Regions from separate parts of the Nonomuraea sp. CA-218870 genome, predicted to be linked through region 1. Evidence: riboswitches for the same ligand, from Rfam matches in the RefSeq annotation. Region 1 holds a riboswitch; each other region holds the start of a gene.
What was found. A riboswitch is a leader RNA that binds a small molecule or an ion and turns the genes downstream of it on or off. The one in region 1 is predicted to bind cyclic di-AMP.
Positions count from the first base shown of each region.

Region 2: it holds a riboswitch for cyclic di-AMP, as region 1 does, so the genes downstream of both, ACQEUU_RS02585 (CHAP domain-containing protein) here and ACQEUU_RS18075 (CHAP domain-containing protein) in region 1, are expected to answer to the same signal.
Region 3: it holds a riboswitch for cyclic di-AMP, as region 1 does, so the genes downstream of both, ACQEUU_RS01825 (NlpC/P60 family protein) here and ACQEUU_RS18075 (CHAP domain-containing protein) in region 1, are expected to answer to the same signal.
Region 4: it holds a riboswitch for cyclic di-AMP, as region 1 does, so the genes downstream of both, ACQEUU_RS20455 (D-alanyl-D-alanine carboxypeptidase family protein) here and ACQEUU_RS18075 (CHAP domain-containing protein) in region 1, are expected to answer to the same signal.

Region 1 is NZ_JBNJMN010000001.1:3,737,167-3,739,356, forward strand. It holds gene ACQEUU_RS18070 (YciI family protein) at 1-312, opposite strand, end outside; gene ACQEUU_RS18075 (CHAP domain-containing protein) at 403-1,131, opposite strand; cyclic di-AMP (ydaO/yuaA leader) riboswitch at 1,146-1,283, opposite strand; gene ACQEUU_RS18080 (Gfo/Idh/MocA family protein) at 1,400-2,190, opposite strand, start outside.
Region 2 is NZ_JBNJMN010000001.1:529,781-531,970, reverse strand. It holds gene ACQEUU_RS02590 (ArsB/NhaD family transporter) at 1-636, shown strand, start outside; cyclic di-AMP (ydaO/yuaA leader) riboswitch at 850-998, shown strand; gene ACQEUU_RS02585 (CHAP domain-containing protein) at 1,012-1,680, shown strand; gene ACQEUU_RS02580 (APC family permease) at 1,785-2,190, shown strand, end outside.
Region 3 is NZ_JBNJMN010000001.1:382,869-385,058, forward strand. It holds gene ACQEUU_RS01815 (RDD family protein) at 1-45, opposite strand, end outside; gene ACQEUU_RS01820 (amino-acid N-acetyltransferase) at 143-700, opposite strand; cyclic di-AMP (ydaO/yuaA leader) riboswitch at 978-1,130, shown strand; gene ACQEUU_RS01825 (NlpC/P60 family protein) at 1,138-2,181, shown strand.
Region 4 is NZ_JBNJMN010000001.1:4,221,983-4,224,172, reverse strand. It holds gene ACQEUU_RS20455 (D-alanyl-D-alanine carboxypeptidase family protein) at 72-983, opposite strand; cyclic di-AMP (ydaO/yuaA leader) riboswitch at 995-1,128, opposite strand; gene ACQEUU_RS20450 (signal peptidase II) at 1,323-1,853, shown strand; gene ACQEUU_RS20445 (MerR family transcriptional regulator) at 1,880-2,190, shown strand, end outside.

The DNA.
Region 1 (2,190 bases):
CTCCCCGCCCTCGGGGACGGGGACGCGCAGGGCCCACTCCACGGCCTCCTCGCGGGACTTGACCTGGATCAGCCAGAAGCCCGCGATGATCTCCTTGGTCTCGGCGAAGGGTCCGTCGACGACCTTGGGCTTGCCGGGGCCGTAGACGATGCGGGCCGCGCGGGAGCTGGGGTGCAGCCCTTCGGCGGCCAGCAGGACACCGGCCCTGACCAGCGACTCGTTGTAGGCCGTCATGTCGTCGACGAGCTGCCGGCTCGGCAGGGCACCCGCCTCGGTCTCGGCGCTGCCCTTACCGATGATCATGAATTTCATGACGTGTGCTCCTTCAGTGTCCCGGGTCTCGTCAACGCGTCGGACGAGCGGCGCCCGCCTCGACAACCCCAGGGGATTCTTCCGGAGAACTCAGGTGGCGTACTCGGGGTAACCGTAGCCGACCACCTGGGACTTGGGCCGGACCCGCTCCTCGACCACCCCGTTGCCGGTGTTGCCCTCGATCGTGGAGATCGTCCCGTTGCCGTTGTCCTTCACCACGAAGCCGACGTGCTGGATGGACCCGATGCTCTTGCTGCCGTTCCAGGCGAAGAAGACCACGGCGCCCGGCCTGGCCTCGGTGCCCCAGCGGTCGTTGGCCGCGAACCACTTCGCGTGGGTCACCGTGTAGGCGTCCCAGCCGATCTGGGGACGGGCGCCGATCTGCTCGCCGACCCAGGAGACGAACATGGCGCACCAGGGGGCGTTCAGGTAGCCGGCGGGGTGGCCGCCGTCGCGGGCGATGGTCTCCAGGGCGCGCTGCGAACCGGCGTACCACTCCTGGAACTTGGTGCCGCCGCCCCGGGAGTTCTCCCGGACCCCGATCTGCGACCTGGCCAGGGCGAGCACCTGCGCGGCGGTGACGTTGATCTGGTCGGTCTTCGCGGGCCTCGCCTGAGAAGAGGCGGCCTGTCCGGCACTGGTCTGTCCGGCACTGGTCGGCACGGTGCTGGTCTGAGCCGTGAGCCGGACGTTCTGGTCGGATCCCGGGTCGGCGTGGGCGGGGAGGGGGGAGCCGACGGCGCAGGCGACCAGGGCGGTCGCCGCGACGGTGAGGATGTGCTTCGACTTGGGGACACGGGGGAGACGATGTCTGACCATCGAAGAGATGCAACTCCTTGCTTCCATGCCGCTTACCGGGTTAGCTGACGGGTTCGGGCGTGGAAGCTGCCCTACGGCGCGGGAGGCGCCGATTCACCCCGAGGGACGTGGGTCCCCGGTTCCGCGCAGGGCGGATTCAGCGGTCGCAGGGCTGTCCTGCGATACGAGGGCGTTCAAGGCAATGAATCGGACAAACAGGACGTATACCTTGAACGGGGCAACAAGGTAATACATCCGGCAAGAGATTGACAAGGGTGCAAAGCCCAAGTCAGGGAATCTGGCTCCGCGCGTCGGCCAGCATCCGCATCATGGCGAGGCTGTCGTCCAGGGGCATGATCGCGCTCTCGGTACGGCCCTGGGCCAGGCAGTCCCGCACCTCGCGCAGCTCGCCCGCGTACCCGTTGTCCGCCGGATCGTCGAGCACGTGCTCCTCCGGCTCCATCCCTGGCCCGCTGAGCACGACCCGGCGCGGAGCCCAGAAGGGGGCGTCGAGGTCGGCCCGCATCCCGGTGCCGACGACGGAGGCGTCGTTGGCGTAGGCGGCGACCAGCGAGCACTCCACCAGGGCCCGCCTGCCGCCCGGATAGCGCATCAGCCCGCCCGCCTCGGCGTCGACGCCGCCGGCCGCCGGCGAGCCGGTGATGTGCGTGCTCTCGGGCTGCCCGAGGAACAGCTGGGCCAGCCCCATCGGGTAGATGCCCAGGTCGAGCAGGGCGCCGCCGCCCAGCTCCGGCGCCCACAGCCGGTGCGCGGGATCGTACGGGAGCGCGAAGCCGAACGAGGCCCGCACCGAGCGGATCTCGCCGAAGCGCTCGTCGCGGGCGAGCATCCGGATCAACGGGTTGAACCGCATCCACATGGCTTCCATCAGGAAGACCCCGGCCTCGCGGGCCAGCCGGACCATCCGCTCGGCGTCGGCCACGGTGGCGGCGAGCGGCTTCTCGCACAGCACGGCCTTGCCCGCCGCGATGGCGGCCTCGGCCACCTCCAGGTGGCGGGCGTGCGGGGTGGCGACGTAGACGGCGTCCACGGCCGGATCGGCGCACAGCTCGGCGTAGG
Region 2 (2,190 bases), 3.2 Mb from region 1:
GAAAAGGAGGCGATCGCCGACCGGCGGCTGCTGTGGCAGTCGCTGGCCGTGCTGGCGCTCGTGCTGACGGCCTTCGTGCTGCACCCGGTGCTCCACTACTCGCCGTCGGTGGTCGCGCTGCTGGGCGCCGGCGTGCTGGTGGGAGCCACCCGGGTGACCGCTGAGGAGTCGCTGGCCGAGGTGGAGTGGCCGACGCTGGTGTTCTTCGCCGGGCTGTTCGTCATGGTCGGCGCGCTCGTCCACACCGGGGTCATCGAGCAGATCTCCTCGGCCGCGGTCGAGGCCACGGCGGGCCGGCTCGACGTGGCGACGATGGGGCTGCTGGGCGGATCGGCGGTGCTGTCGGCGATCGTGGACAACATCCCGTACGTGGCCACGATGAGCCCGATCGTGGCCGAGCTCGTCGAGGCGAACGGCGGGGAGCCGGCGCAGGTGCTGTGGTGGGCGCTGGCGTTCGGCGCCGACCTGGGCGGCAACGCCACGGCGGTGGGCGCGGCGGCGAACGTGGTGGTGCTGGGCATCGCGGCGCGCAACGGCACGCCGATCAGCTTCTGGGAGTTCACCAAGTACGGGTTGATCGTCACGGGGGTCACCGTGACCCTGGTAGCGCCGTATCTGTGGTTCCGCTACCTCTAACAAACCTACTCAAAGGTAAAATATTCGCCCGGAAACCCCTATGCCATCGAGGATCCCGGCCCGCGCACCCCAGCACGACTTGCCTCGCTTCTTGCCCGGCTATTACCTTGGAGAACGTAGATGGCACGCGCTTGAGCAGCGCTTTGACGTAAGAACCCGCGCGTTGCCGATGTATTGCCGAGACCGCGCCCGCATGCGCAAGTCCGCAGGAATGCGGCGCGGCCGCCGAATCCGCTGTCAGGCGGAACCGGGGACCCACGTTTCTCCGGGGTGAATCGATCGCTCTTTACCTATGAGCGACCGTAGGGCACTTCCACGCCCGAACCCGTCAGCTAACCCGGTAGGCGGCATGGAAGCAAGGAGCAAACCCCGAGCATGGTCAAGCACATCCTCGATCGCCTGCCCAAGAACGTCGCCCGCCATACCGTGAGCGCGGCCGTGGCCCTGGGCGCCGCGTTCGCCGGCACCTCGGCCCTCCCGGTCGCGGCCGCGACGGCCACCCCGGCCCAGCCGCCCGCCGCGCAGCAGCAGAACCCGGCCACCGCCGTGACCGCGCAGAGGATCCTCCAGGTCGCCGAGTCGCAGATCGGCGTCAAGGAGAACACCGCCGGCGGCGGCACCAAGTTCCACCAGTGGTACATGTCCTCGCCGCGTGCGGCCGAGACCCTCGCCCGCGACGGCGGCGGCACGCCCGAACTGTACGCCAACGCCCCCTGGTGCGCGATGTTCGTGTCCTGGGTCGGCGAGCAGGCCGGCGCCCGGTCCACCGTCGGCTGGGACGCCTACACCGTCACCCACGCCCAGTGGTTCAAGGACAACGGCCGCTGGGGCACCGTGGCCAAGCCCGGCAGCGTCGTCTTCTTCGACTGGGGCGGCAGCAAGAGCATCAGCGCCGTCGACCACGTCGGACTGGTGAAGAAGGACAACGGCGACGGCACGATCACCACGATCGAGGGCAACACCGGCAACGGCATGGTCGAGGAGCGGATCCGGCCCGTCTCGCAGGTGACCGGCTACGGCTACCCGGAGTACAAGGCCGCCTGAGCGGCCCGGCCGCGGTGTCGCACGTACGCACCCGCTCTTGACGACGGCTTGGCGTGCCCTGCGACGCCTCCGGGGGAAACCCAGGAGGTGAAAGCACGTGCGACATGACGACGCTGCGCTATCAGCAGGACCCGGCGAAGATCAGAAGGTCGCCGCTCAGCGGGCGGCGGCTGCAACTGCGCCACGGTGAGGGCGACAAGCGTCACCTGACCAGCCTGCAAGGACTGTCGGCGCTGTCGCTGGACGCCCTCAGCTCGGTCGCTTACGGACCGGAGGCCGCGGCGCTCGTCCTGGCCGGGGCCGGAGCCGCCGCCGTGGCGCTGACCCTGCCGATCACGATCGCCATCGCGGTCCTGCTGCTGATCCTCGTGTTCTCCTACCGGCAGGTCATCGCCGCCCACCCTGACGGCGGCGGCTCGTACGGGGTCGCCAAGGAGGAACTGGGCCGCCGGGCGAGCCTGCTGGCCGCCGCGGCCCTGGTCGTGGACTACGTGCTGACCATCGCGGTCA
Region 3 (2,190 bases), 3.4 Mb from region 1:
CTCTCCGGAGTCATCCTGCGGATACGGCGGCTGTCCGGTGCTCACCGTGTCACCTCGCTTCGCGTGCGCATGTGGCACATGTCAGGGCACATGCCTGTCCTGGACAACGTATCGACATGGCTATCAACAATCACCTTTTCTGTCAGTCAAGATCCGCATCACCCGAGGTCAGGTGAAGCAACATCCTGGTGTTGCCCAGGGTGTTCGGCTTGACGTGTTCCAGGTCCAGGAACTCGGCCACGCCCTCGTCGTACGAGGCCAGGAGTTCCGCGTAGACCTCGGGCGAGACGGGGGTGCCCTGGATCTCACGAAATCCGTGTCTCGCGAAGAAGTCGACCTCGAATGTGAGGCAGAATACGCGGCGCAACCCGAGTTCTTTGGCCGTGTCGATGAGGGCCGCGACGATCCTGTGCCCGATCGCCAGCCCGCGCGCCTCCGGGTGCACCGCCACGGTGCGGATCTCCGCGAGGTCCTCCCAGAGCACGTGCAGCGCCCCGCAGCCCACGACCCTGCCGTCGCGCTCGGCCACCCAGAACTCCTGCACGTCCTCGTACAGGGTGACGGCGGCCTTCTCCAGCAGCCGGGGACCGGCTCCCGCGTAGGTGTCCACCAGGAGTTTGATGGCTCTGACGTCGGGCGTCCTGGCACGCCGGACGAGGACCTCCGTCTCGGGAAGGGGACGTTCGGCGAGCTGCTCCATGGCTCTCCAGAGTACCGATTGCGATTACGGCTCACCCCAAACCCGGGACTTCCGCCCCACTTGTGAGGTCGCGTGGCTGAACGAAGCGCTCCTGGCCGCCGCAGGTTCACCCCTGCGCCAAGTAACCACAAAGAGGACAGAAAGTCTTTGCCGTCACGGGGTTTCCGAGATCACCCTGTGACCCGTCAGTTGTGAAACCTCTACAGAGTCGGCAGTTCCGGTTGAGCAGGAACCCGGGGTGCATTAGTGTCCAGCGTCGATGTCCCCGCGCACGCGGCGCGGAGACGCGCCCAATCCCCGCAAGGGGAACCGGGGATCCGCCGGCGGCGATCAGGCAGCGCCGCCAGGGGTGAATCCGGGCACCTCGCTCGGTAGGGCTGCTCCGGCCCGAACCCGTCAGCTAACCCGGTCGGCGCCCACGGAAGGAGCTTTGATCGGTGAAGCGCACGCGCGACCGCAGGGGGAGCGCCGAGGGCGGGCCCGCCCGCCCCCCGGAACGGACCGGCAACGGCCTGAGGCTGATCGTCGCGGCCGCCGTCCTCGCCGCCCTGATGCTCGCCGTCCCAGCCGGTCCCGCCACAGCCGACCCCAAGCCCTCGCTCAAGGAGCTCTCCGAGCAGGTCGAGAAGATGCACCTGGAGATCGAGACGCTCACCGAGCAGTACAACGGGCAGCGCGAGAAGCTCAAGACCGCCAGGAAGGCCGTCGAGAACGCCGAGAAGAGGCTCGCCACCAGCGAGGCCGAGCTGGCCGCCAAGAGGACGAAGATGACGCTGCTGGTCGAGGCCGAGTACATGTCGGGCGGCCTCAACCGGACGCTCGCCTTCGCCGGCGGCGGCGACCCCGACACCTACCTCGACCGCGCGGCCACCACCTACGCGCTGCGCCGGCAGCAGAGCGAGGAGGTGCTGAAGCTCACCAAGGCGATGGACGCCGCAGAACGCGCCAGGGCAGGCGCCAGGAAGCGCATCGACGAGGTCGACCAGATCGTCGAGGACCTCGGCGCCAAGCGCGACCGCATCTCCGCCCTCGTCACCAGGGTCGAGAGCCGACTCTTCCAGCGCGCGCTCGGCGAGGCCGGCCGCCCCGGGACCCGGGCCGTCAGGGTGAACCTGCCCATCCCCGGCGACGGCAAGGCCGCCCAGGCCGCCCGCTGGGCCCTCACCCAGCAGCTCAAGCCGTACGTCTGGGGCGCAGAAGGCCCCAACGGCTACGACTGCTCCGGCCTGGTCATGGCCGCCTACCAGCGCGTCGGGATCTCGCTGCCGCACTACACCGGCGAGCAGTGGACCGCGGGCAGGCACATCTCGCGGGAGGAGCTGCGCCCCGGCGACCTGGTCTTCTTCTACAGCGACCTGCACCACGTGGGCATCTACCTCGGCGGCGGCATGATGGTGCACGCCCCGCGGACCGGTGACGTCGTCCGCATCGCCTCCATAGCGCGGCGCCCCTACGCCGGCGCGGTGCGCATCGCCGACTGATCATCGGGA
Region 4 (2,190 bases), 480 kb from region 1:
CCGTCCTCACGCGCCATCAAGGTCCAACAGGACTGTAGAGGGTGCCGGCCCCGGCCGGGCGACCACCCCGGCTACTGCTGGACGGCGGCGGCGGCCCAGTCGAGCAGGGCCCCGGCGGTCTGGAAGCGGCGGCTGGAGTCGCTCTCGCCGAGCAGGACGCCGACCAGCCGGCTCTCGCCCCGGTCGGCGGCGAAGGCGAGCGTGTAGCCGGCCGCGCGGGTGAAGCCGGTCTTGACGCCGAGCGCGCCGGGGGTGCCGAGCAGGCGGTTGGTGTTCCGCCAGGAGTACGAGCCGTGCTCGGACGTGGCGGGGACCATGTGGTACCGGGCCGAGGTGACCTTCTCCAGCGTCGGGTTCTCCAGCACCGCCTGGGCCAGGCGGACCTGGTCGCGGGCGGTGGAGTGACCGCCGCCGCCGTAGGGCATGCCGTCGGCGTTGACGTACACGGTGTCGTCCATGCCGAGGCGCCGGGCGGTGGCGTTCATCTCGGCCACGAACTCCTCGACGCCGGGCCCGTACGCGCGGGCGAGCGCGTGCGCGGCGTCGGCGCCCGAGGGCAGCATGAGCGCGTACAGCAGGTTCTCGACGGTCAGCGTGTCGCCCGCGCGCAGGTGGGCGACGGCGGCGCCGCCCGCCGAGGCGTAGCGGACGTCGTCGGCGGTGACCTCGACCTTGTCGGTGGGCTCGGCGCGCTGGAGGACGACGTACGCGGTCATCATCTTGGTGAGGCTGGCCACCGGCCTGCGCAGGTCGGCCTCCTTGCTGAAGTGCACCCGGCCGGTGGTGGCGTCGATCACGTGGGCGGCCGGGGCGAGGACGGCGGGCATGTCGGCGGCGTGCGCGGGAGCCGCCTGGACGGGTGCGACGTGCGCGACCGGCGGGGCCGCGTGGGCGGCGGGCGCGGTGGCCGTGGTGGCCGTGGTGGCGCCGGCGGCGACCACGAGGCCGAGCAGCGCGCCGCTCAGCCGGTGGGTGAGCTGCATGAGGGAATCGCTCCTCGCTTCCATGCCGCCTACCGGGTTAGCTGACGGGTTCGGGCGTGGAAGTGCCCTACGGCGTGTGACGTGCCGATTCACCCCGAAGGGATTGGGTCCCCGGCTCCGCGAACGGACTCGGCGGCCGTGCGCTCCCCGGGGGTCAGGCAGCGCACGGACTAGGCAGATTTGGGATTAAGGTAATGCAACCTGACAAACAACGCAAATGTTGGCAAACAGCACAGTTCGGGGCGGTCGGCCCTCTGACGCGGCGGACGCCGGTGACCGGTGAGCGGCTTCTCCCGTTCCACTAGATTGGGCGCAGGCCGAAGGAAGGCGGAGTCGACGGTGCCGAGCGGACGACAGCCCGAGACCACGGGCAGGCGGCTCTACGGGTGGATGCTGGCGCTCGCCGGGCTGGTCCTCGTCGCCGACCAGCTCACCAAGCTCTGGGCGGTCGCGGCGCTCTCTGGCGGCGAGCGCGTCACGGTGATCCCGGAGCTGATCCAGCTGCGGCTGCTGTTCAACCCCGGAGCCGCATTCTCGATCGGCGCCGGGGCCACGTGGGTGTTCACCCTGACGGCAGCCGGCGCCGTGGCCGGCATCCTCTACACCGGGCGGCGGCTGGGCTCCCGGGCGTGGACCGTCGTGCTGGGCGCGCTGCTCGGCGGCGCCTTCTCCCACCTGCTCGACCGCCTGTTCCGCCCGCCCGGCCTCGCGCGCGGCCATGTCGTCGACTTCATCGACTACGGCGGCCTGTTCGTCGGCAACGTGGCCGACATCGCCCTGACCGTCAGCTGTGTCATCCTCGTCCTGCTCACCCTGCGCGGCATCCCGCTCGCGGGCGAGGACGCCGCCGCCGGGCGGCCGGGCGCGTAGCCCGCCGAGGCCGAAGGAGCGATCAGATGCGGATCGGCGAGTTGTCCGAGCGCACCGGCACACCCCCGAGGCTGCTGCGCTACTACGAGGAGCAGGGCCTGATCCATCCCGCCCGGTCCGCGAACGGCTACCGCGACTACCACGAGAGCCAGGTCGACCGGGTGATGCAGATCCGCGGCCTGCTGGAGGCGGGCCTGCCCACCCGGATCATCAAGCAGATCCTCCCCTGCCTCGACGGCCCCAGGGAGATCCACCTGCCGGACGCCACCCCGGAGATGATCGCCGCGCTGGAGCGGGAGCGCGACCGGATGACCGCCCGCATCGACTGCCTGGCCCG